DNA from 2 places in the Brevibacillus halotolerans genome. Region 1 is predicted to be linked to the other one. Evidence: a T-box and tRNA genes for the amino acid it is inferred to sense, from the RefSeq annotation. Region 1 holds a T-box; the other holds one or more tRNA genes.
What was found. The T-box of region 1 lies ahead of argS (arginine--tRNA ligase). A T-box ahead of a tRNA ligase gene usually reads a tRNA of that ligase, here a tRNA-Arg.
Positions count from the first base shown of each region.

Region 2: it encodes a tRNA-Arg, which carries the amino acid that the T-box ahead of argS (arginine--tRNA ligase) is inferred to sense. The anticodon was not compared.

Region 1 covers NZ_JAPTNK010000013.1:46,774-57,789, reverse strand. The annotation lists gene O0550_RS16335 (hypothetical protein) at 93-350, shown strand; T-box leader at 405-669, shown strand; gene argS (arginine--tRNA ligase) at 873-2,585, shown strand; gene O0550_RS16325 (hypothetical protein) at 2,723-3,142, opposite strand; gene O0550_RS16320 (deoxyribonuclease IV) at 3,199-4,044, opposite strand; gene O0550_RS16315 (PAS domain S-box protein) at 4,096-6,291, opposite strand; gene asnB (asparagine synthase (glutamine-hydrolyzing)) at 6,508-8,352, shown strand; RNA gene rnpB (RNase P RNA component class B) at 8,472-8,861, opposite strand; gene O0550_RS16300 (GNAT family N-acetyltransferase) at 8,990-9,616, shown strand; gene O0550_RS16295 (gamma carbonic anhydrase) at 9,755-10,285, shown strand; gene O0550_RS16290 (S-layer homology domain-containing protein) at 10,335-11,016, opposite strand, start outside.
Region 2 covers NZ_JAPTNK010000010.1:178,921-189,936, forward strand. The annotation lists gene eno (phosphopyruvate hydratase) at 1-874, opposite strand, end outside; gene gpmI (2,3-bisphosphoglycerate-independent phosphoglycerate mutase) at 902-2,440, opposite strand; gene tpiA (triose-phosphate isomerase) at 2,454-3,209, opposite strand; gene O0550_RS14410 (phosphoglycerate kinase) at 3,246-4,427, opposite strand; gene gap (type I glyceraldehyde-3-phosphate dehydrogenase) at 4,544-5,548, opposite strand; gene O0550_RS14420 (sugar-binding transcriptional regulator) at 5,877-6,920, opposite strand; gene O0550_RS14425 (glutaredoxin family protein) at 7,075-7,374, opposite strand; gene rpoN (RNA polymerase factor sigma-54) at 7,425-8,810, opposite strand; tRNA gene O0550_RS14435 (tRNA-Arg) at 9,074-9,148, shown strand; gene O0550_RS14440 (stalk domain-containing protein) at 9,738-10,253, shown strand; gene ytzI (YtzI protein) at 10,346-10,453, opposite strand; gene O0550_RS14450 (hypothetical protein) at 10,704-10,964, shown strand.

The DNA.
Region 1 (11,016 bases):
GGCCCTCTGCTAGGATAAAAAGGAAGATAGATGGAGGGATTTTCATCGAAAACAATCTAGCCTATTTACATACATCTGTGTTTCAGGCCTCATTGATTCCAGTAAAGGTACTAGAAGAGACGGACTTTGAAATCTACACTGTCGTAAAACACCATGAGAGTGAACAGCACTATTTGCATGACCAAACTCACCACCATGATCTTATGACAGGCGGTAATCATGAAACCTATGAATACTATCTTCCTTTATCAACCGGTCAAGCCATGGGTCTTTTATTTGGTAGGGAAGCATATCATTCCCTTACCAAATCTTATTTTGCACAATGGGATCAGCAAAATAAGAGCCACTGATAAACCTTGCTTGCTAGAATGTCTTTTGTTGGGTATACTAGACGCTATATAGCCATGTACTCGATGATGAGGAGAGTAATGATGGTTCGTGCTACTAGCGAGTCAGGATTGGTGGAAGCCTGATAGAACGGCCATGATGAAGCGCACCTCGGAGACGCAGCTTGAATCTTGTCTATTGACAATGTATAGAGCTTGCCGGGTTTGCCCGTTACAGCTATCAAGCAGGTTTTTTCCAATTACGATCATTTATTGGTCTAATTGAAAAGAACAAGAAGAGTGGTACCGCGGGAGTATGATAAAATAACCTCTCGTCTCTTTACGGATTGATTTTTACTGATATCTATCCAAAAGAGACGGGGGGTTTTTTGCTGTTGTTGCTTTGAACATCGTAAGCTGTGTCTAATCAAAGCGCTCTGTACTTGTATACCTATGGTTATATTTATGTTGTATCCCACTTTTCCACGGAATGATTACATATTCCCTGAAAGTTTAGGTTGATTAAAAAGAAAGGATGAAATAAACATGAATTACAAACAACTAGTAGCTGAACAAATCTCTGCTGCTCTAACTGAAATGGGCGTAGAGGATTTTTCCTGCGAACGTGTCCTTGGCATGCTCGAAACTCCTCCTAACCCACAAATGGGTGATTTAGCCTTCCCTTGCTTCCAATTAGCTAAAGCTCTACGCAAAGCACCACCAATGATTGCAACGGAGCTAGCTTCTAAGATTTCTCTGCCTTTCTTACAGGATGTACAGGTGACAAATGCATATATCAATCTGTTTTATGATCAAACCAGCGTTATAACCGCTTGTATTAAAACGATTCTAGAGCAAGGGTCTGCATATGGCGCGACTACTGCTGGTGCTGGTAAAAAGGTACCAATCGACTTATCTTCTCCAAACATTGCTAAACCCTTCTCGATGGGGCATTTGCGCTCAACCGTTATCGGGAATGCACTTGCAAACATCATGGAAAAGCATGGCTATCAGCCAGTTCGCATCAATCACTTGGGGGACTGGGGTACACAATTTGGTAAACTGATTGTTGCCTATAAAAAATGGGGCGATGAAGATAAAGTAAAAGCTGAGCCTATTAAAGAATTGCTCAAGCTGTATGTACACTTCCATGAAGAAGTAGAAAACGACCCAACATTGGAAGATCAAGGCCGTGAATGGTTCAAGAAATTAGAGGACGGCGATCAAGAAGCCCAGCAATTATGGCAATGGTTCCGCGACGAATCCTTACAAGAATTTAAAAAGATCTATGAATTAATGGGTGTATCCTTTGACTCCTTCAATGGAGAAGCATTCTACAATAATCAAATGGATCGCGTTGTTGATTTATTAGAGGAAAAAGGATTGTTAACAGAATCCGAAGGCGCAATGGTTGTATCTCTGGATGAGTACGACATGCCTCCTTGCTTAATAAAAAAACGTGACGGTGCTACCCTTTACGCAACCCGCGACCTAGCTGCTGCTTTGTATCGCCATGAGCAATATGATTTTGGAAAAGCATTATATGTGGTTGGCGGAGAACAACGCCTGCATTTCCAACAGCTATTTAAAGTCTTGCTAAAAATGGGCTATGACTGGGCTAACAATATGCATCACATTCCATTTGGCATGATGTTAAAAGATGGTAAAAAAATGTCCACTCGCAAAGGGAAAGTCGTTCTGTTGGAAGAAGTATTGTCCCAAGCAATCGCAGATGTATTAAAAGTAATCCAAGACAAAAATCCTTCTCTTGCAAATAAAGAACAGGTTGCTCGCCAAGTTGGTGTAGGTGCCGTTATCTTCCATGACTTGAAAAATTATCGTTTAAACGATGTCAACTTTTCCTGGGAAGAAATGCTTACTTTTGAAGGCGAAACAGGGCCTTACGTTCAATACACTCATGCCCGCGCTTGCTCTCTATTGAAAAAAGGTGGGTACCAGCCAGAAGCTGTAACCGTAGTAGACAATGCTTTAGAGGGCCCAGAAGCATGGGCAGTCATTACTACTCTCTTGCAGTTCCCAAGCATTCTGGAAAAGGCTCGCGATCAATTCGATCCTTCGCAGATTGGAAAATACGTAATTGATCTGGCTCAAACCTTCAACAAATTCTACGCGCATGTCCGCATTGTCGCAGAGGATGAGCAAGTAAAACAAGCTCGCCTACAATTGGTTGCAGCAGTTATTGTTGTACTAAAAGAAGGACTCCGTCTATTGGGATTGGAAGCTCCTGAGGAAATGTAAGAAAAATAAGGGCCCCTAACACAATGGGCGCCCTTTTTATTTTTGGTCAAAAATTCATCCAACTCATCCAAAAAAGGAGGGCTTCCCCTCCTCTTTTTAATCCTGCTTTACCTAAATGCCTCTCATCTATGTTCCTTTTACTCTTTTTCGTTTATTTTCGGTTCAATAGCTGGTTTTGGTGTCGAGAACCAAGCCTTTGCTAATTGCTCAACCAGCTTTTTCGGTAGGGAAACAGGCTCTATTTTTACAGTTCCAATAGGGTCAACACCACGATATAGCATTGCCTTATCATCATTAGGGTCTGACATTGTTTCTAAAATCAGCTCGTCGATTTTGCCAGCCACTTTCCATTCCATAATCATTAGCTCATATTCATCTGGAGCTAATTCAATGTATTCTTCTTCTGTAATATCTACAATTGCATAGCCATCTGATTCAATTTCTGCTTCTAAGACCTTGCCATTTGCTTCTTCATAAAGTTTTAGTTCATTAAGGTCAGCTAAATTTTCTTTGATTTTATCAAAGCTGTGAATGGTTACTTTAATTGTGCGTGTCATAATATCTCCTCTGTCTCGTAAAATCCGTTCTGAAATACGGTCCCTCTAATCATATCCTACTGTGGACTTGCAAACAATTGTTTGACAAAAGCGATTTCTGACTTATGCCCACCCGGTCGTTCTGCTGGCGTTTCCAAAAATAAGGGAACCTCACGAACAACCCTGCTTCTAATCAATTCGCCTATCCTTTCAGCACCGATCTCTCCGTAACCAATATCAGCATGGCGATCACGATGGGAGCCGGTAGGATAGCGAGAATCATTGAGATGAACAGCCTTCAAATTAGTAAAATATCCTAATTCCTCGCCTCGCTTCTGCACCTCTTCCCAATTCCCTCCTGTCCATAATCCACTTGCAAAGGCATGGCAGGTATCGAAGCAAAATCCGACAAGCTCGGGTCTATTGATCAATGCACGTACTTGTACAAGCTCTTCTAATGTCATCCCCATCTTATTTCCCTGACCAGCATTATTTTCAAGTAAAATAAGTGCATTACCTGTCCAGCCTTCTAAGATTTCATTTAATGAACGAATCATCAATTGGTAGCCAAATAACGGATCAGGGTGATTTCCTTTATATTGCCCGAAATGAACAACAACGCCAATCGAGCCACACGCGTCTGCAATCTCCAAATCATTGCGTACTGAAGCCACCATTGCCGCTTGTTCCTCTCTTCCCTCTGTACACAAATTAGTTGGATATGGTGTGTGGGCAATCGAAATAATCCTGTGTTCCTTGCAAAAATCACGACATTGTTGGGCATCCTGTCTTGAGAATGATTTGATTTGTAAACTGCGCGGGTTTTTAGGAAAATACTGATAGCAAGTCCCTCCCAAGCGTTGCGCGATCCGGGCGGCTTCCGTATATCCCTGACGTACGCTTACATGACAACCGATGTGCAATTTGTCGCCTCCCTTCCCTGTTTCTCGTTGCTACGCTGTCAACATTATTTATTATTGTTTCAGACTTGAGAGAGGTACATTCACATGCACTGTTGTTCCTTGATTGATCACACTGTCAATAAGTATAGAGCCCTGATGGTCCCTGATGATTTTTTTACTAACCATGAGGCCTAGCCCTGTTCCTTTATCCTTTGTAGTATAAAAAGGCTCACCAAGTTTACTAACACGATCTTCCGGTATGCCGCATCCTTCATCGCGAAAACATATATCCACCATCTGAGCATTCTGTTTTACCGTTATATAGATCATTCCACCATTCGGCATTGCTTCCATTGCATTTTTCATGATATTTATAAAGACTTGTTTAATCTGATTTTCCTCACAAGTGATCAATATTGGCTTCTCTTTACATTCAAGCTGAAAAATCACATTATGCATCAAAGCTTGGCTCTCTAATAGCGTCATTACATTACGAACGAGATCGACTACATTTTTTTGCTTTACATTCTGAACTTGCGGTTTCGCTAATACTAATAACTCGCTTACAATAAAATTGATTCGATCTAATTCAGATATCATGACTTCAAAATAAAAATCATGCTCACTGGTTTGATTTTGTAATAACTGAATAAAGCCTCGCAGTGCAGTTAGCGGATTGCGAATTTCATGAGCAACTCCTGCCGCCATCTCTCCAATAAGGGATAGCTTATCTGAGTTACGCAATAAGGCCTCTGCTTGTTTCCGATCGGTAATATTTCTGGCTACAAAAACAAAGTGCTCTAAATTTTTTTCCCCATTAAAGACTGGCGTACCATTAGCCTCCAAATACATCCAGTCGCCTGAAGCACACCGATAGCGAAGCTCTACTTGCATCACGCTACCTTCAGCGATTAATCGTTTACGTCCCTGTTTCAAAAACTCTCTGTCATCGGTATGTACCCATTTACGATAATCCATTCCCAATAAGCTTTCCGGTGTATATCCTAAAATGGTCTTAAACGAAGGAGACACATAAATATAGCGTCCACTCCGATCCAAAATAGCAATAAGATCCGTCATATTTTCGGAAATCAATCTATATTTTGCCTCACTGTCACCCAATGCCTGCGCAATCCTCCTCTGTTCCGTTACATCCCTCGTAATTAAAGCGACCGCCAAAATCTTTCCTTCCGTATTTCGAATCGGAATATAGGAGGATAGGGTGTGAACAAGATGTCCATTGCGATGAGTAAATGAATTCTCCTCATCCAAAACCATCTTTCCGTTCATAGCCTTTTGTGTGTTATCAATAATTCCTCGCAATATGACTGGCTTTAGCAGATTTTCTTGATGCATAAGCAATTCTTCATAACTGTATCCATACATTTTTTCACAAGCAGGATTCACCATTAAAATATTCCAATCTAAATCAATAAGCACGATACAATCAGAAGCGCTATTTACGAAAGATTCCAACAGTTCTTTCGCATCTCGTAATTCAGTCTCAACCTGAATACGCTCAGTAATATTGCGCATCACCGCTATTACACCTATAACGCCAGCATCTTTCTTGCAAATAGGTTTATAAGTCATACAAATCTCAAGTAGATGCCCCTTCTTATGACGTCGTCTCGTATGAAATAATACAGGTTTTCCTGTTTTTACAACGTAATCAAAATGCAGCTCCTGTTCTTGTAGCGCAACAGCATCAGGAAGTAAGATTCTAGGATTGTCATACAGCTCCTGTGGAGAATACCCAGTCATGATCTGAAATGAATTGCTCATACGCAATATTTGAAAATCGGGTGAAATGAGAAAAAGCGCATCCCGTGTGTACGTAATAAAAGTATCGAGGCTCTTCTCCATTTCCTCCAGCTTCCTCTGTCTTAGCTTTTGCTCTGTTACATCTCGTACAAGAGCCCCCACAGCCGCTTTTCCTTTATACCATTTCATCGGAAAAAGCGTAAATGAAACGTCCATCATCCCCCCTTCCTTATGAGGAATTTGAATGATGTAAGGATCATGATTGGTACACAATGGTTGTATGACACTTGGCTCTATGCTCACTATCCCTTGTTTACATCGAAGTAGATATACATCAATGGCTACTTCGAATTCATCAGAAAAACAATTACCTGCCAATTGGTACCAGGACTGATTGGCATACAAAACAGTACCGTCTGAAGAAAAAATGAAGACTGCATCTGGACAATTTTGAACAAAAGATACAAATCCATCTGTTTCTGACCACGAGATGACCTCTCGCACAAACCGCACCTCCAAAATAAGGATAAAAATGTATGTATATTTCATATTCGCATCAAAGATCAGCCATTGTAAAGGAAAAAGAACTTTTTTATTGTTTGTTTTAAAAAAAGAGACAGGGTACCATGTTAGCCTGCTTTGCATACGATGAGCCTAGATGACCGGTTTTGCTTAGTAACGTTTACATGAAAAAGCACAGATGAGAAAGGGTGAGAAATCATGTGTGGAATTGCAGGCTGGGCTAGTTTTATGCGGAATGTAAAAGATGAACAAGAGACTATAGAAGCAATGACTAAGACACTTCAACACAGAGGTCCAGATAGTATGGGGTATTTTTTTCATGATCGGGTTGTATTTGGACATCGTCGTCTTATTGTTGTAGATCCTGAAGGCGGAACTCAGCCCATGACCAAAAGATATGGGGATATAAGCTACACACTTGTGTATAACGGCGAATTGTACAATACAGAAGATTTACGCAAGGAATTGCTAGACCGTGGTCACCGCTTCTCTTCCCACTCAGATACGGAGGTATTACTCACGGCTTATGTAGAATGGGGAGAAAAATGCCTGGAGCGACTGAACGGTATTTTTGCATTTGCTATCTGGAATGACAAAGAGCAGCTCTTATTTGTCGCACGTGATCGAATGGGTGTGAAGCCGTTCTTTTATCTAGAAAAAGATGGGCAGTTTCTATTCGGTTCAGAAATAAAAGCTATTCTTGCCCACCCCGAAGTTGAGCCTATTGTTGATCGGGAAGGCTTAGCCGAGGTACTACTTATTTCACCCGCTCGCACGCCTGGACACGGTGTATTCAAAGGAATGCATGAGTTACGCCCTGGCTACTATGGGATATACTCTCAAAATGGCTTTACTACAGAATCGTATTGGTGCTTGAAAAGTCGTGAGCATCTCGACAATTTTGAGACAACCGTCGATACCATTCGTGATTTAGTCATAAATGCAATCGAACGTCAACTCGTTGCTGATGTTCCTGTCTCGATGCTGCTTTCAGGAGGCCTTGATTCCAGCGCCATCACCGCTATTGCGGCAAGATATTATCAACATCAAGGAGAAGGAACGATTCACACCTACTCCATTGATTATAAAGATAATGACCACTTTTTCACTGCCCATGCCTATCAACCTGATTCAGATTCTCAATGGATTAAACGGGTTAGCGATCATATAGGAACCCAGCACCATTATATTGAGTTTGATACCCCCGAGTTGGTGCAAGCCCTCCAAACCGCTGTTTATGCTCGCGACTTGCCTGGTATGGCAGATATTGACGCTTCGCTGTATCTTTTTTGCGCGGAAATGAAAAAGGAAACAACAGTCGTACTTTCAGGTGAATGCGCTGACGAAATATTTGGGGGCTATCCTTGGTTTCATCAAGAAGAAGCTCTTTATGCAGATACTTTTCCGTGGGCGCGAAAAAGTGAGCAGCGATACAAATGGCTCTCGAATGAAATGAAGGCTTGGTTACAACCAGATTCGTATGTAAAAGGACGTTTTCGTGATACACTAGCAGAGGTTCCCCGCTTGGAGGGGGAGTTTCGTATAGATGAAAAACGGCGCGAGATGTTTTACTTAAATCATGTCTGGTTTATGAATACGTTACTGGATCGAAAGGATCGCATGAGTATGATGGCTAGCCTAGAAGCCCGTGTACCCTTTTGCGATCATCGACTTGTAGAATACATGTGGAATGTACCTTGGGAGATGAAAATGTACGATTCCAGGGAAAAAGGCATTTTGCGCAAAGCTTTGGAAGGAATCTTGCCCTCTGATGTGTTATATCGTAAAAAAAGTCCTTATCCCAAAACACATAATCCCACATATTCCCTAGCAACAAGGCAGTGGCTTAACGATGTTTTAGATGATAACAGATCTCCCCTTCATACTCTATTAGATGTTCCTTACCTCCGTACTCTCCTACAAACAGATGCATCTGCGATTGAAATTCCTTTTTTTGGTCAATTAATGAGCACTCCTCAGATGTTTGCTTTTTTAGCACAAGTAGACTTCTGGATGAAAACATACAAAGTACGCATCATGTAAAGAAACAAAAAAACCGGCGCGTTACTGCACCGGTTTTTCCTTTATATACGATCATATTTGTTTGTTGCTTTATCATTTCATTTACATTTATACTTAAAAAATATTGAATAAGCAAGGAATGCTATAAGCCAGGTTCTGTATCTCTCGTGCTGCAAACGGACCTTCCCCTCGCACGAAGAGCTGTAGTCATCTATCTATGGCAAAATTTCTTTTGCCATCCGTCCTTTTCGTTCAATTCCGTCCAGACGGTTCCCCTACCTAATTTGGGTTTCTCGCTCGCAGGGTTTACCTCGTTCCATCTTCTCTGTCGCCAGAGAAGCTACGTTTCTGTGGCACTTTCAGCGTACTTGGGTCTCAGGGAGAACCCTTTCTGCGCCGTCAATGAGGCGAACCTCACTGCCCTAGTTTGCACTAGGTACGAACACTCCGGGCATCGCAGCCCGGGCGAGCCTGGACTTTCCTCTATCGTCTCCCAGACAAGCTGGTGACAACAGCGACTACCCACAATCCTTGCCTTACTAAGGATTAATCTATCATATATAGGGGTACAATTCAACCTTGACATTCTGGAAACGCTACTAAAAGATGTAAAATATCATGTTTATTCTTATTTACTTTATTTTTAGGAGGTCTGAAAATGAATGTATTTAACCTGCGAATAAAGGGTAGGCTGATTTTTTTACAATTACTAACCCCTGCACATGCAGAATTTTTTCTTACTTATTTACTTGCAAATCAACCATTTCATGCGCCGTATGTCCCTTTGCGTGACGAGAGTTATTTCACACTCGAAAATGCCATAATCCAAACAACTCAATGGACAGAGGTTGAACAGGATCAACGATATTCTTTTGGTATCTTTGAGCAAGCTAATGAACGCCTTGTTGGAAAAATAACACTATCCCAAGTATTTCGCGGTCCTTTTCAAAATGCTTTTATCGGTTATGATCTAGACCATTCCTGTCAAAGCCAAGGCTATATGACTGAAGCTCTCCATCTCATGATGTCGTTTTCCTTCAATAGACTTCTTTTGCATCGTTTGCAAGCCAATATCATGCCACATAATCGAGCGTCTCAACGGGTTTTGGAAAAAGCAGGATTCGTCAAAGAGGGGTTCGGTGCCAATTATCTTAAAATCAACGGTAAATGGGAAGATCATTTATTTTATGCTCTGACCAAAGAAAGGTTTGATGAACTTTATCAAAACGCTCCTTATCCTGTTATCTATGAAGAAAGAGCTGAGACGATTGCTATAAAAGACTAAAGACAAAGCGATTACTCACAGAAATGCCTTAGCAAAGCTTGGTGGATCGTTGTGTGTTAGAATTATAAAAAGAGTATTGCAACTCTACATTTCACTCAAGAATAAAATATCCATCATCGAACAGGAGGCTTATTTTTCATGCTACTACTCCCTTTTGAAGGTAAAGAGCCACAGATTCATCCTAGCGTGTTTATCGCCAAAGGTGCTGTTGTCACGGGTGACGTTATTATCGGGGAAGAGACATCGATCTGGTACAATTCGGTCATACGAGGCGATGTCTCTCCTACTATTATTGGGAAACGAGTCAGTGTTCAAGATAATAGCACTCTCCACCAAAGTCCTCTTTGTCCACTCCTTATTGAGGATGATGTCACAATTGGCCATAACGCCGTGTTACATAGCTGCACCGTACGCCAAGGTGCTTTGATCGGTATGGGTTCTATTGTGCTAGATGGCGCCGAGATCGGGGAAGAGGCTATGGTTGCAGCGGGTGCTTTGGTTCCACCCGGCATGAAAGTCCCCCCTCGGACATTGGTCGTAGGCTCTCCCGCTAAGGTAAAGCGCGAATTAAACGAAGACGATTTTAAGGATTTACGCCGTGTTCGTCAGTCTTATGTGGATAAAGGAAAAATGTATCGAAAGCTGGAAGAAAATCCACTTACCAGGTAAAAACAAAAAAACGATCGTACCCTCTTCTAACAAGGATACGGTCGTTTCTTTATTTTTGGATATGAGTAATTTTCGTAATAATCCAGCCGTACGGATTGCTACTCTGGTCGCTTTTAACCATTTCATATTCCACTTCATAATTACCAGTCATTGTGGAAAAATAAGCGCCTTTAGCCTTCATGGTACTTTCATTACTATCCATCACCTGATAGCTACCCAAAACATCATGCAAAGGTAGCGGGCGTAGCTTCTCTATCGTCTGTAATGCCTCTTTCCCGAAGTAGGACGTCATCCCTTGCTCGTTCTGCCTTAGATAAGCATGGGTGGCCGCTGTTAGCATCAGATTGCTGATGCGTGTTTGCTGTTGCACTGAGCCGTTCCATTGTTTTTCTTTTTGCTGCTCATTGGCGATCACTAGCCGCTGTAAAATAACCGCGAATTGGGCCCGAGTCATAGTCTTGGTTGGCTGAAAAAAACCGGTGCTATCTTCCAATAATTGATAGCCTTTAATTCCGGTAGCATACAACGATTTTGTATCCTGGTACGCATTCGAAAGCGTCGCCTGATAATAGCCGTTTAAACCCTCCTGAATTTTAGCCGGCTCTATATGTAAATCATGTCGAATATTCGGCAGAATCGTATGAAACAACAGCATGCTAGCTTCTTCTCGATTTAATGGTGCTTGTAAATGCTCAGCGGATAACCACCAATCGCTTTCTAAGATAGCTCCC
Region 2 (11,016 bases), on a different contig from region 1:
CCTCAGCCAATCCGTCCTCGATAGAGATGATTGGGTATTTGGATACTAGGCCTTCATAGAAAGCAACCATTTCTTCTGTCGTTTTTACTACGCCTTCACCAGTGAAGTGGTATTTGCCATCTTTGAACATTTCAGTAGCAGCTACGTCAAGAGCGATGAATACGTCTTTACCAGCTTCGTATCCAGCAGCTTTGATAGCTTCTAGGATTGTAGTGATCGCTTCTTCGTTGGATTTCAAGTTAGGAGCGAAACCACCTTCGTCACCTACTGCTGTGTTAAGGCCTTTATCATGAAGAACCTTTTTCAAGGAGTGGAAGATTTCAGAACCCATACGTAGAGCTTCTTTGAAAGAAGGAGCATTTACTGGCATAACCATGAATTCTTGAATATCTACTGTGTTATCAGCGTGCTCTCCACCGTTAAGGATGTTCATCATAGGAACTGGAAGAGTTTTCGCGTTGAATCCACCCATGTAGTTGTACAAGGAAACACCTAGAGAAGTAGCTGCTGCACGAGCTACTGCCATAGATACACCTAGGATAGCGTTAGCACCCAATTTTGCTTTGTTTGGAGTACCGTCTAAAGCGATCATCGTCATGTCGATACCAACTTGGTCAGTAGCGTCCATACCGATTAGCTCAGGTGCGATTGTATCGTTTACGTTTGCAACAGCTTTTGTTACACCTTTACCTAGGTAACGAGATTTGTCACCATCGCGAAGCTCAACTGCTTCGTGTGCACCAGTGGAAGCACCAGATGGAACTGCTGCACGGCCCATAGAACCGTCTTCCAAGTATACTTCTACCTCTAGAGTTGGGTTACCACGGGAATCCAGAATTTCGCGAGCGTAAATATCAGTAATAATTGTTGTCATAAATGCCATCTCCTTATTCTCTTATTCTTATTTAATAATAGATTTTCCTGTCATTTCGGCTGGTTGTTCTACACCTAATAGCTCCAACATAGTAGGAGACAAATCAGCTAGAATACCATCTGCTCTCAGGTCGATACCTTTTTTGGTCACAATAACTGGAACAGGGTTTGTGCTATGAGAAGTGATTGGTCTGCCTTCTTCTGTAAGCATCCAATCAGCGTTTCCGTGATCGGCTGTGATGATAGCTACTCCGCCCTTAGCAATAATAGCGTCTGCTACGCGACCTACGCAAGCATCAACAGTTTCAACAGCTTTAATGGTAGGCTCCATCATACCTGAATGGCCAACCATATCACAGTTTGCAAAGTTAAGAATGATTGTATCGAAGTTTTCTTCTTCAATTTCCTTCACTACTGCATCAGTTAGTTCATAAGCGCTCATTTCTGGTTGTAGGTCATAGGTAGCTACCTTTGGAGAAGGAATCAAAATACGCGTCTCACCTGGGAACTCCTGCTCACGACCGCCACTGAAAAAGAACGTTACATGCGGATATTTTTCTGTTTCCGCGATGCGCAATTGCTTCAGATTATTTTGAGCTAACACTTCACCTAGCGTGTTATCTAGGTTTGTTGGTTTGTAGGCTACATATCCATCGACTGACTCAGAGAATTTCGTTAAGCATACAAAGTGTAGGTCTTTCGGATAATTCTCTCCACGGTCAAATCCACGGAAATCCTCATTCGTGAACGCTTGAGAGGTTTGGATAGCACGGTCAGGACGGAAATTGAAGAAGATAACTGAATCACCGTCTTCTACTTTCCCAATCGGCTGGTCATTCTCATCAACCATTACAGCAGGCATAACGAATTCATCCATGACAGATTTCTCATAGGATTCCTTTACTGCCTTGATTGCATCAGAGTAATGAGGGGCATCGCCATATACCATAGCACGGTATGCCTTTTCAACGCGTTCCCAGCGTTTATCACGGTCCATAGCGTAATAACGGCCTTGGACAGTCGCGATTTTACCAACGCCAAGCTCATCCATCTTACGTTGTACTTCTTCAATGTAGGTAACGGCACTATCAGGAGCTACATCGCGACCATCTAGGAATCCGTGGACAAATACATCCTCTGCGTTTTCCTTTTTTGCAAGCTCAAGCAGAGCAAGTAGATGGTTGATGTGGCTATGAACACCGCCATCAGACAATAAACCAAAGAAGTGAACCTTTTTGTTATTCTCTTTCGCATGCTTAAAAGCAGCGATCAATGTTTCGTTTTCAAAAAATGCGCCTTCTTTAATGGACTTGGTGATGCGAGTAAGATCCTGATAAATGATGCGTCCTGCACCAAGATTCAAGTGACCTACCTCGGAGTTACCCATTTGTCCTTCTGGAAGACCTACTTCAAGACCAGATGCTAGCAAGGTAGCATTCGGGTAATCATTCATCAATCGCTCGTAGTTTGGTTTTTTCGCTTGATTAACAGCATTACCGTAATCATTCGTGCGAAGACCAAACCCGTCCATAATAATTAACGCAACTGGTTTTGGTCTGTTAGCCATATAGCTTCCCCTCCTACTGTTGTACTCCGTTGACTAAGCCCATGTAGCCTTCAACAGTTAGGCTCGCTCCGCCAACTAGTGCTCCATCAATGTCGGACTCACCCATATAGCTTGCCACATTTTCAGGTTTCACGCTACCACCGTATTGAATGCGTACTTGAGCTGCTGTGTTAGCATCAAATGCACCAGTAATTACACTGCGGATGAAAGCGATCGTTTTATTAGCATTTTCAGCCGTAGAAGATTTACCTGTACCGATTGCCCAAATTGGCTCATAAGCAATTACAGTTTCTTTTACTTGCTCAGCAGTTAGACCGCTAAGAGCAGCTTCTGTTTGCGTACGAACCACGTTTTCAGTGATATTAGCCTCGTACTCTTCTAGGGACTCCCCTACGCAAACAATTGGCTTCATACCATGAGCAAGGATTGCTTTTGCTTTTTTGTTCACCGTTTCGTCTGTTTCGTTGAAGTATTGGCGACGCTCGGAATGTCCGATAATCACGTATTCAACACCTAGCTCTTTTAACATTAGCGGGCTGATTTCACCGGTAAATGCACCTGTTTCTTCAAAATGCACGTTTTGAGCACCTAATTTATAAGGAGTACCTTTGAATTGCTCAGCCAATGCTGGCAAGTTTGTGAAAGGTGCGCAGATTACTTTTTCAATTTGAGGAGCTTGATCCTCTTTTGGTAATTGAGAGGCAAACGTAGTTGCTTCCGCGATTGTTTTGAACATCTTCCAGTTCCCAGCAATAATTGGTGTTCTCATTACTTCCACTCCTCACCTTTTACAAAAGATAGCATTTTACTTGTCTTGCAATGCGGTTACGCCTGGTAGCTCTTTACCTTCCATGAACTCAAGGGAAGCTCCACCACCAGTAGAAATGTGGGTCATCTTATCTGCTACACCTGCTTTTTCTACAGCCGCTACAGAATCACCACCACCGATGATTGTTGTGCCCTGGCATTCTTCCATTGCGTTAGCAACAGCAATCGTACCACTTGCAAAAGCATCCATTTCGAATACACCCATAGGTCCGTTCCAGACTACTGTTTTAGAAGGAACAATTGCATCACGGTAGTTATCCACGGTCTTTGGTCCGATATCGAGGGCCATCCACCCTTCTGGAATCGCGTCAATGCTTACCACTTGCGTATTGGCATCTGCTGCAAATTTATCAGCAACCACTACGTCCACTGGCATAAGCAGATTCACATTGCGCTCTTTTGCTTGCTCCATCAACGTGCGAGCAAGATCCAGCTTATCTTCTTCACAAAGGGAAGCCCCAACATTGTAACCTTGTGCTTTGATGAAAGTGTTAGCCATACCGCCACCGATGATCAAAGTGTCTACTTTGCCCAACAGATTTTCAATTACGCCGATTTTGTCTTTTACTTTCGCTCCACCCACAATTGCTGTGAAAGGACGCTCAGGCTTGGACAAAGCACCACCCATGAATTGAATCTCTTTTTCCATCAACAAGCCAGCTACTGCTGGAATGTGCTGAGCGATACCCGCAGTCGTTGCATGTGCACGATGAGCTGTACCAAATGCATCGTTTACAAACAGGTCAGCAAGGCTTGCAAAGCTTTTTGCTAGCTCAGGATCGTTCTTTTCTTCCCCTTTATGGAAACGAACATTTTCAAGAAGGATTACGTCGCCTTCCTTCATCGCTTGAACAGCAGACTCAACCTCTGCGCCAATTGAATCGTTCAGTTTTTTTACGGGTTTGCCAAGAAGAGAAGCTAGATGTTCGCCTACCGCAGTAAGACGCATTTCTTCCACTACTTCACCTTTTGGACGGCCGAAATGGCTAGCCAAAATGACTTTAGCATGGTTATCGATTAAATATTGAATAGTTGGAACAGCAGCACGAATACGCGTGTCGTCTGTAATTACGCCATCTTGCATTGGGACGTTAAAATCTACTCGACAAAACACACGTTTACCTGCTAATTCTATATCGCGAATGGACTTTTTGTTCACGGAAGGTACCCCCCTCAGACTTGTTACCTGACTAAATACTTGCTTAATCTAGCTTATACATAGTGGAAAAGGGAGAGAAGCTCTCCCTTTTCACATTACATGAAAGTTTGTATGGCTTACAGACCTTTTTCAGCAATGTATTTGCAAAGATCTACTACACGGTTGGAGTAACCAGACTCGTTATCATACCAAGAAACTACTTTAACCATGTTGCCTTCCATTACCATTGTAGATAGAGCATCAATGGAAGAAGAATCAGGGTTACCATTATAGTCGCAAGAAACTAGTGGCTCTTCAGAGTATCCCATGATACCTTTCAATGCGCCTTCGGAAGCTTCTTTAAGAGCTGCGTTTACTTCTTCAACTGTTGTAGAAGTTTTTGTTTCAACAACTAGGTCAACTACAGACACGTTTGGAGTTGGTACACGCATTGCAAAACCGTTTAGTTTACCTTTCAACTCAGGCAATACCAAAGATACGGCTTTCGCTGCACCAGTAGAAGTTGGGATAATGTTCTCAGCCGCTGCACGAGCACGACGAAGGTCTTTGTGTGGCAGATCAAGAATTTGTTGGTCATTTGTGTAAGAGTGAACAGTAGTCATCAGACCTTTAACGATTCCGAATTTGTCGTTCAATACTTTTGCAAATGGTGCCAAGCAGTTTGTTGTGCAAGAAGCGTTAGAGATTACAGTGTGAGCTGCTGGATCATATTGTTCGTGGTTAACACCCATAACGATTGTGATATCTTCGTTTGTAGCAGGTGCGGAGATAACTACTTTCTTAGCTCCACCCTCAAGGTGTTTCGCAGCATCTTCACGTTTTGTGAAACGACCAGTAGATTCAACTACGATTTCAACACCTAGCTCGCCCCAAGGCAATTTAGCAGGTTCACGCTCAGCTAGAACTTTTACTTCTTTGCCATTAACAATTAGGCTGTTTCCTTTTACTTCAACAGTAGCATTCAATTTGCCATGTACAGTGTCATATTTCAAAAGATGCGCTAATGTTACTGCATCTGTCAAGTCATTTACTGCAACAATTTCAACTGCTGGGTTGTTTAGAGCTGCACGGAATACGTTACGTCCAATTCGTCCAAAACCGTTAATTCCTACTTTTACCATGTAGATAACCTCCTAAGTTCCACTCTTAGAATAATTTTTTAGAGAATCTATATCGAACCAGTTCATAGCTTACTATGACCAGACGATTACAAAACCATGTTACGAATAAAAAGCCTTTGTTTTTAGTATGTCAAACTTTATCCAACCAATTCCATGTCTACAAATCTTTTTACCCTAGTCCTTTACTTGTCAAACGTGTGATCTGTTTATAACTCTCCACACTATTTGTTTGCAAGGCAGGCTTCACTAGAGCTGATACAAAATCAAATTCCAATGATTAGTGTATCCACACACAATTACAAAACATACCAAGGCTGCAACTGTTATTTTAGATTGTAGCAGAGGATTGACGATGCTCTTCCAAAATGGCTCGAGCCGCACCTTCATCGGTAATTAAAACAGTTTGGCATGCTTGTTTGGCAAAGGCCATGATTGCTTTTGCTTTGCTACTGCCTCCACCTAAGGATAAAACTACATCAGCTCGCTTCACGTCTTCTAGGGACAAGCCAATGGTCGGCATTTTATAGATAGTTTCTCCTGCCGCATTAAAGTAATATCCAAATGCTTCACCAACAGCCCCAAGCTCTCGTAGTACTTCAAGCTCTTCTTCTGTGTACTTACGTCGCATAGCCATGGCCATTCCATCACCAATTCCATGTATAACCACCCTAGTTTTGTGAAGCAGTTGCATAACCTCGGCAATCTGTGCTTCTCCCAATAAGGATTGAACTACATCAGGGCTTAAACGATCAGGCACATGCAATAGATGATAGGTTCCACCTGACTTTGCAGCAAGAGAAGAAGCAATCGTATTAGCCTGCATTTCTACCTTTTCCCCAAGTCCACCACGCGCTGGCACAAATTGTACATCACGAAAATGCGAGGAAGGAGTAACATGCTCAGCTACCGATACAATCGTGGACCCACCTGTAACAGCAACCACGTCACCTTCTTGAACTACTTGTTTTAATATCCGGGCTCCTACTCGTCCCAATTCCTTTTTACCCCATTCCGATACGTCGACGTCACCAGCAACCACAATTACTTTAGGAATATGTAAGATGTGTTGTAATTGTAGAGCAAGGTCGTTAAAGCCGAACAGTTCATCTGCCATAGAATCCATCTCTTTTAAAAGCTGGATTCCCTCTTCCGTACAGCTCATACCAATCGGGCTGACGTGAATTAAGCCCATATCTTTGAGGAGCTCTACTTCTGACCTGAGGATGCGCTCAGTCGTTTGTAAATTCTGTGCTAACGCCCTGCGACCGACAGGCTGCAAATGACGAATCGACTGCATAAGATCGTATCGTTTACGCAATACTTGTACGAGGTCGGGAACAAGCTTGTTTTGGATATTTAATAAAGTACGCATTCCACACTCATCCTTTTCCAGTCTCAACGGGACTCCAAACGTCCCACATCATACAAATTATGTCCCGCAGCTTTCAAAAAAATAAGCAGAATGCTTACTCTTAATGTAGCATACACTCTGCTAGCTGACAAGAAGCCAAAAGAGAAATCTTAATTTATTCACATTTACCCATTTTTTCTTGCAAATATAGGCGTAATTCCTCCTCGGTAACAACCGAGTCTACAGATACAAAAGCTTCTAGCCCGTTAATTTCAACTACGGGAATCGTAAACATGTACTTTTCCTCTAATCGCATATCTAAAGTGATGTCGACAACTTTATACGTGATCGGAAATTCCTCAGCTAATCGTCTGATATGCTCCTCAACATCATCACACAAGTGACAGCCGGGCCTACCATATAAAATCATTTCAATATGATCTGATTGTAATCCTTTGCTTTCTTCGCTAGCCATGGTAACGGGTTGGCTCCTTTATCTTCTCTTATTTTACATTCTTTTTATCATTACAAAAAGCGTTTTCGTTTAGCAGACGATGAGATCAGCATTTCCTCTCGATACTTAGCCACGGTACGCCGGGAGATTTCAATCCCTTCTTTCTCCAGCAATTCCGCTAGCTTTTGATCCGAATATGGTTTATTCCGATCTTCTTTGTCAATGAAAGCTTTAATTCGTTTCTTCACGCTTTCTGAAGATGCCGCTTCTCCACTTGCTGTGGACAGGGCCGAAGTAAAGAAGTACTTTAATTCGAAAACACCGCGGGGAGTTTGTACATATTTATTACTGGTAGCTCGACTGATTGTAGATTCATGCAATTGAACTCGCTCTGCAATATCTTTTTGCGTCATCGGTTTTAAATAATGAATCCCTTTCTCAAAAAAGTCATTCTGCAAGTCAACAATCGCCTGTGTTACACGCAACAGGGTCATTCTTCTTTGCTCTAGACTTTTTGCAAGCCACACCGCTGCATTTAGTTTTTCATGAACAAATTGCCGAGCCTCATCCTTCTCGGTTTTCTCTTTTAGCATTCGTTCATAAAAGGGATTGATAGACAATCGCGGTAACGAAGAATCGTTGACAATGACAATATACTCTCCCATTACCTTTTCAACTGTAACATCAGGCACAATGTAGCGTATATCTGCGCTGCTATAAGCCACTCCAGGTCTCGGATTCAGCGTACGAACCAAATCAGCAATCCGTTGTACATCCCCTACGCTTATATGAAGCTGTTCAGCAATTTTTCCAAAACGATTATTTGCCAGATCAACTAGATGATGCTTAATGACTTCTACGATATGTTCGTCATCCTGTCCCTCATGCTCTAGTTGTAACAGCAAGCATTCTTCTAGCGAACGCGCAGCTACACCAGCCGGGTCTAAATGCTGAATCACTCGAAGAACATCCTCTACCTCCTCCAAATCAACTCCTAACCGCTCCTTAATGTCAGTGACAGGCACTTCTAGATAACCTCGCTCATCGAGATTTCCTATAATATATTGGGCAATCTGACGTTGTACTGGCGTCAATCTTTTTACATAACCGAGTTGTTCTTCTAAATGCGAAAATAAGGTGGTTCGTGTATCACTCACATAATCTAGAGGATTGTAGGCGCTTTCATCTCTGTTGACTGAAAAATCATTATGCCCCGGATTATTCAATAATTCCTTCCAATCAAAATCCAAGCTCTTTTCCCGTTTATCTACAGGCAACGGTTCTTGGGCAATAGCAATTTCCTGAAGATCAATCACTGGATTTTCGATCGCTTGTTCCTGCAAATAATTCATCAGATCAATGGCCGAAAACTGCAATATCGTAATAGCTTGACGCAATTCAGGCGTCATCACTAACTTTAACGTCTGTTCTTGATACAAACCTAAGCTCATATTCATATTGCATTCCTCCTCCCGTCAGAAACCATCAAGCTGTCGATAGCTCCAACAACTTCTTTCCACCCTTCCTTACTCTCTTCCTCTATTATAGCGTTCATGCAATTTTCCTGCCAAGACGTATCTTGTATTGGCACACTTATCATACAGTATATCAAGATTGGCTCGGCAAAGACTCTTTTTTGTTGCTCTTTTTAATCATACAGTAAAAAAGTTGTCCTATGCTCCATTTTCGTATATAATAAACTTTGTTGTCTGAAACATATGCGCCCGTAGCTCAGTGGATAGAGCAGCGGTCTCCGGAACCGCGTGCGTAGGTTCGATTCCTATCGGGCGTACCATATTAGGTAAACCTCGAAGCCTCCGTTTATTACGGAGGTTTTTATGTGTGTAAAAATGAAGCTGCATCTAATTTTAGCTGATTCTTCAAAAATGATATCCATTACATAATTCCTTTGCTATAATATTATCAGATTATTCCAAAAGTTGGTGATATTTATGCGGAAGGTACTATTTTGTGTAGGGTGGTTAACAATGTCATGGATGTTTCTTTATGTAGTAATGCTTCTGCGATAAACACTAACCTTGTCCAAGCAACAAATGCCTTTAGATGACTAGGTATTTCTGAAAGCGCAATCATCTTGTAACTAATTACTACTAAGCAAGTGGTTCTTTCTACTCAGTTTTGCTTTCGTTATCAGCTTTCTTTGGCCTCTGTAGTGCTTGAGAATGAGATGACACTCCAGTAATCCTATGATGAAATGAAATATCTCACATGATACGAGGTTTTACAGGGCGAAATACTAAATTTCTACCTATTATTTATGATCGTTAGATACAATTTCCTATTACCCACGACTTTTGCAGATTTTGTCATCATTTGTCATACTGTGATTAACAAAAATAAAGATAAGTGGGGCTTATTTACGTATGGGTAAGTTAAATGTAAAATCGTTAGCAATTGGCATTGGAATCGGGGCTCTATTATCCTCCTCTATCGCCTATGCCGCTTCAGAAATGGCTGTCAAACCAGATATGGAAAAGCCGATTACTTTTTACTTCGATGGTGTACCTAAATCACCACCTGTTCAAACACAAGGATTTCTATACAAAAATACAGCATATGTCCCTGTTCGTTTTGCAGCAGAAAACCTTGGAAAACCGATCGTATACGATGGGAAATCGCTCTCTGTCTACATCGGTAAACTCCCGACAAGCAAAACCTATTCTAAGTATCAAGCTGTAGAATTGGTACGCCAGAAATATGGGAAAGAGGTACCGGAGAATTTCACGATTGCCTATGATCACGATGATGAACGCGGAAATTATGTTATCCAGATTTATCAAGAAGTGGTAAATAATTTCCAGAGCGGAGATCGTTATATTAACACCTACGGCTGGTATATCGTAAACCCTAATACCGGTGATATTAAGTCTTTGTTTTAACGTAATAGCAATTATTATGTGATCTTTTCTATCTAACAAAATTTCTTGTCTTATAAAAGGAAAACACACCTGCATGCGGTGTGTTTTTTCTTTTACTCATCTATATCGTCTATTTTGTTTTTGTAAGAATATCCTTTATTTATGGCCCAAATCGAACATCCAACTATGATACCGACAATGACAACAACTGCAATAATCATGGAACTCAATTTCCATCACCCCCGTTTGTTTGGTGTACAGTCCCCCTTACATTGTACAGAACATTCAAAAACAAACCAAGGAGTAAAGCTTCCTCTGCACAATGCATAATTATTTACGTATAATAACCCGTCTGCCTCCGTATGATCTAGTGCTGTTGTTACATAATAACCATAAACAATTCCACGAACAAATGTTTTGTGCACAACCTGTTGATAACTTTGTGGATAAATACTAGGGAGGCCTATCAATATGGAAGAACAATTATTTCTCATTTATCAGGAATCAAATGAAGATGAATGCCTTCTAACAATTCAGCCCTATTTAACTTCAGAGGAATTAGCGGAGGCAATTAGTCGCTTAGAACATCGAGACATTACAGACTACACCATTATTAAAGGAAAAAAAATGAAGGCAAAAATGAGGGTCATGATTGACCTAACAGAAGATACTGGAAAAGATTTGAAGGAAGAAGACCCCCATAAGTCGAATGAAGAAAAGGATTTAGAGTAACGAAATTTTTAAGATGAAACTTACGTACTAGTACTAGAAAGGAGGACCGAAT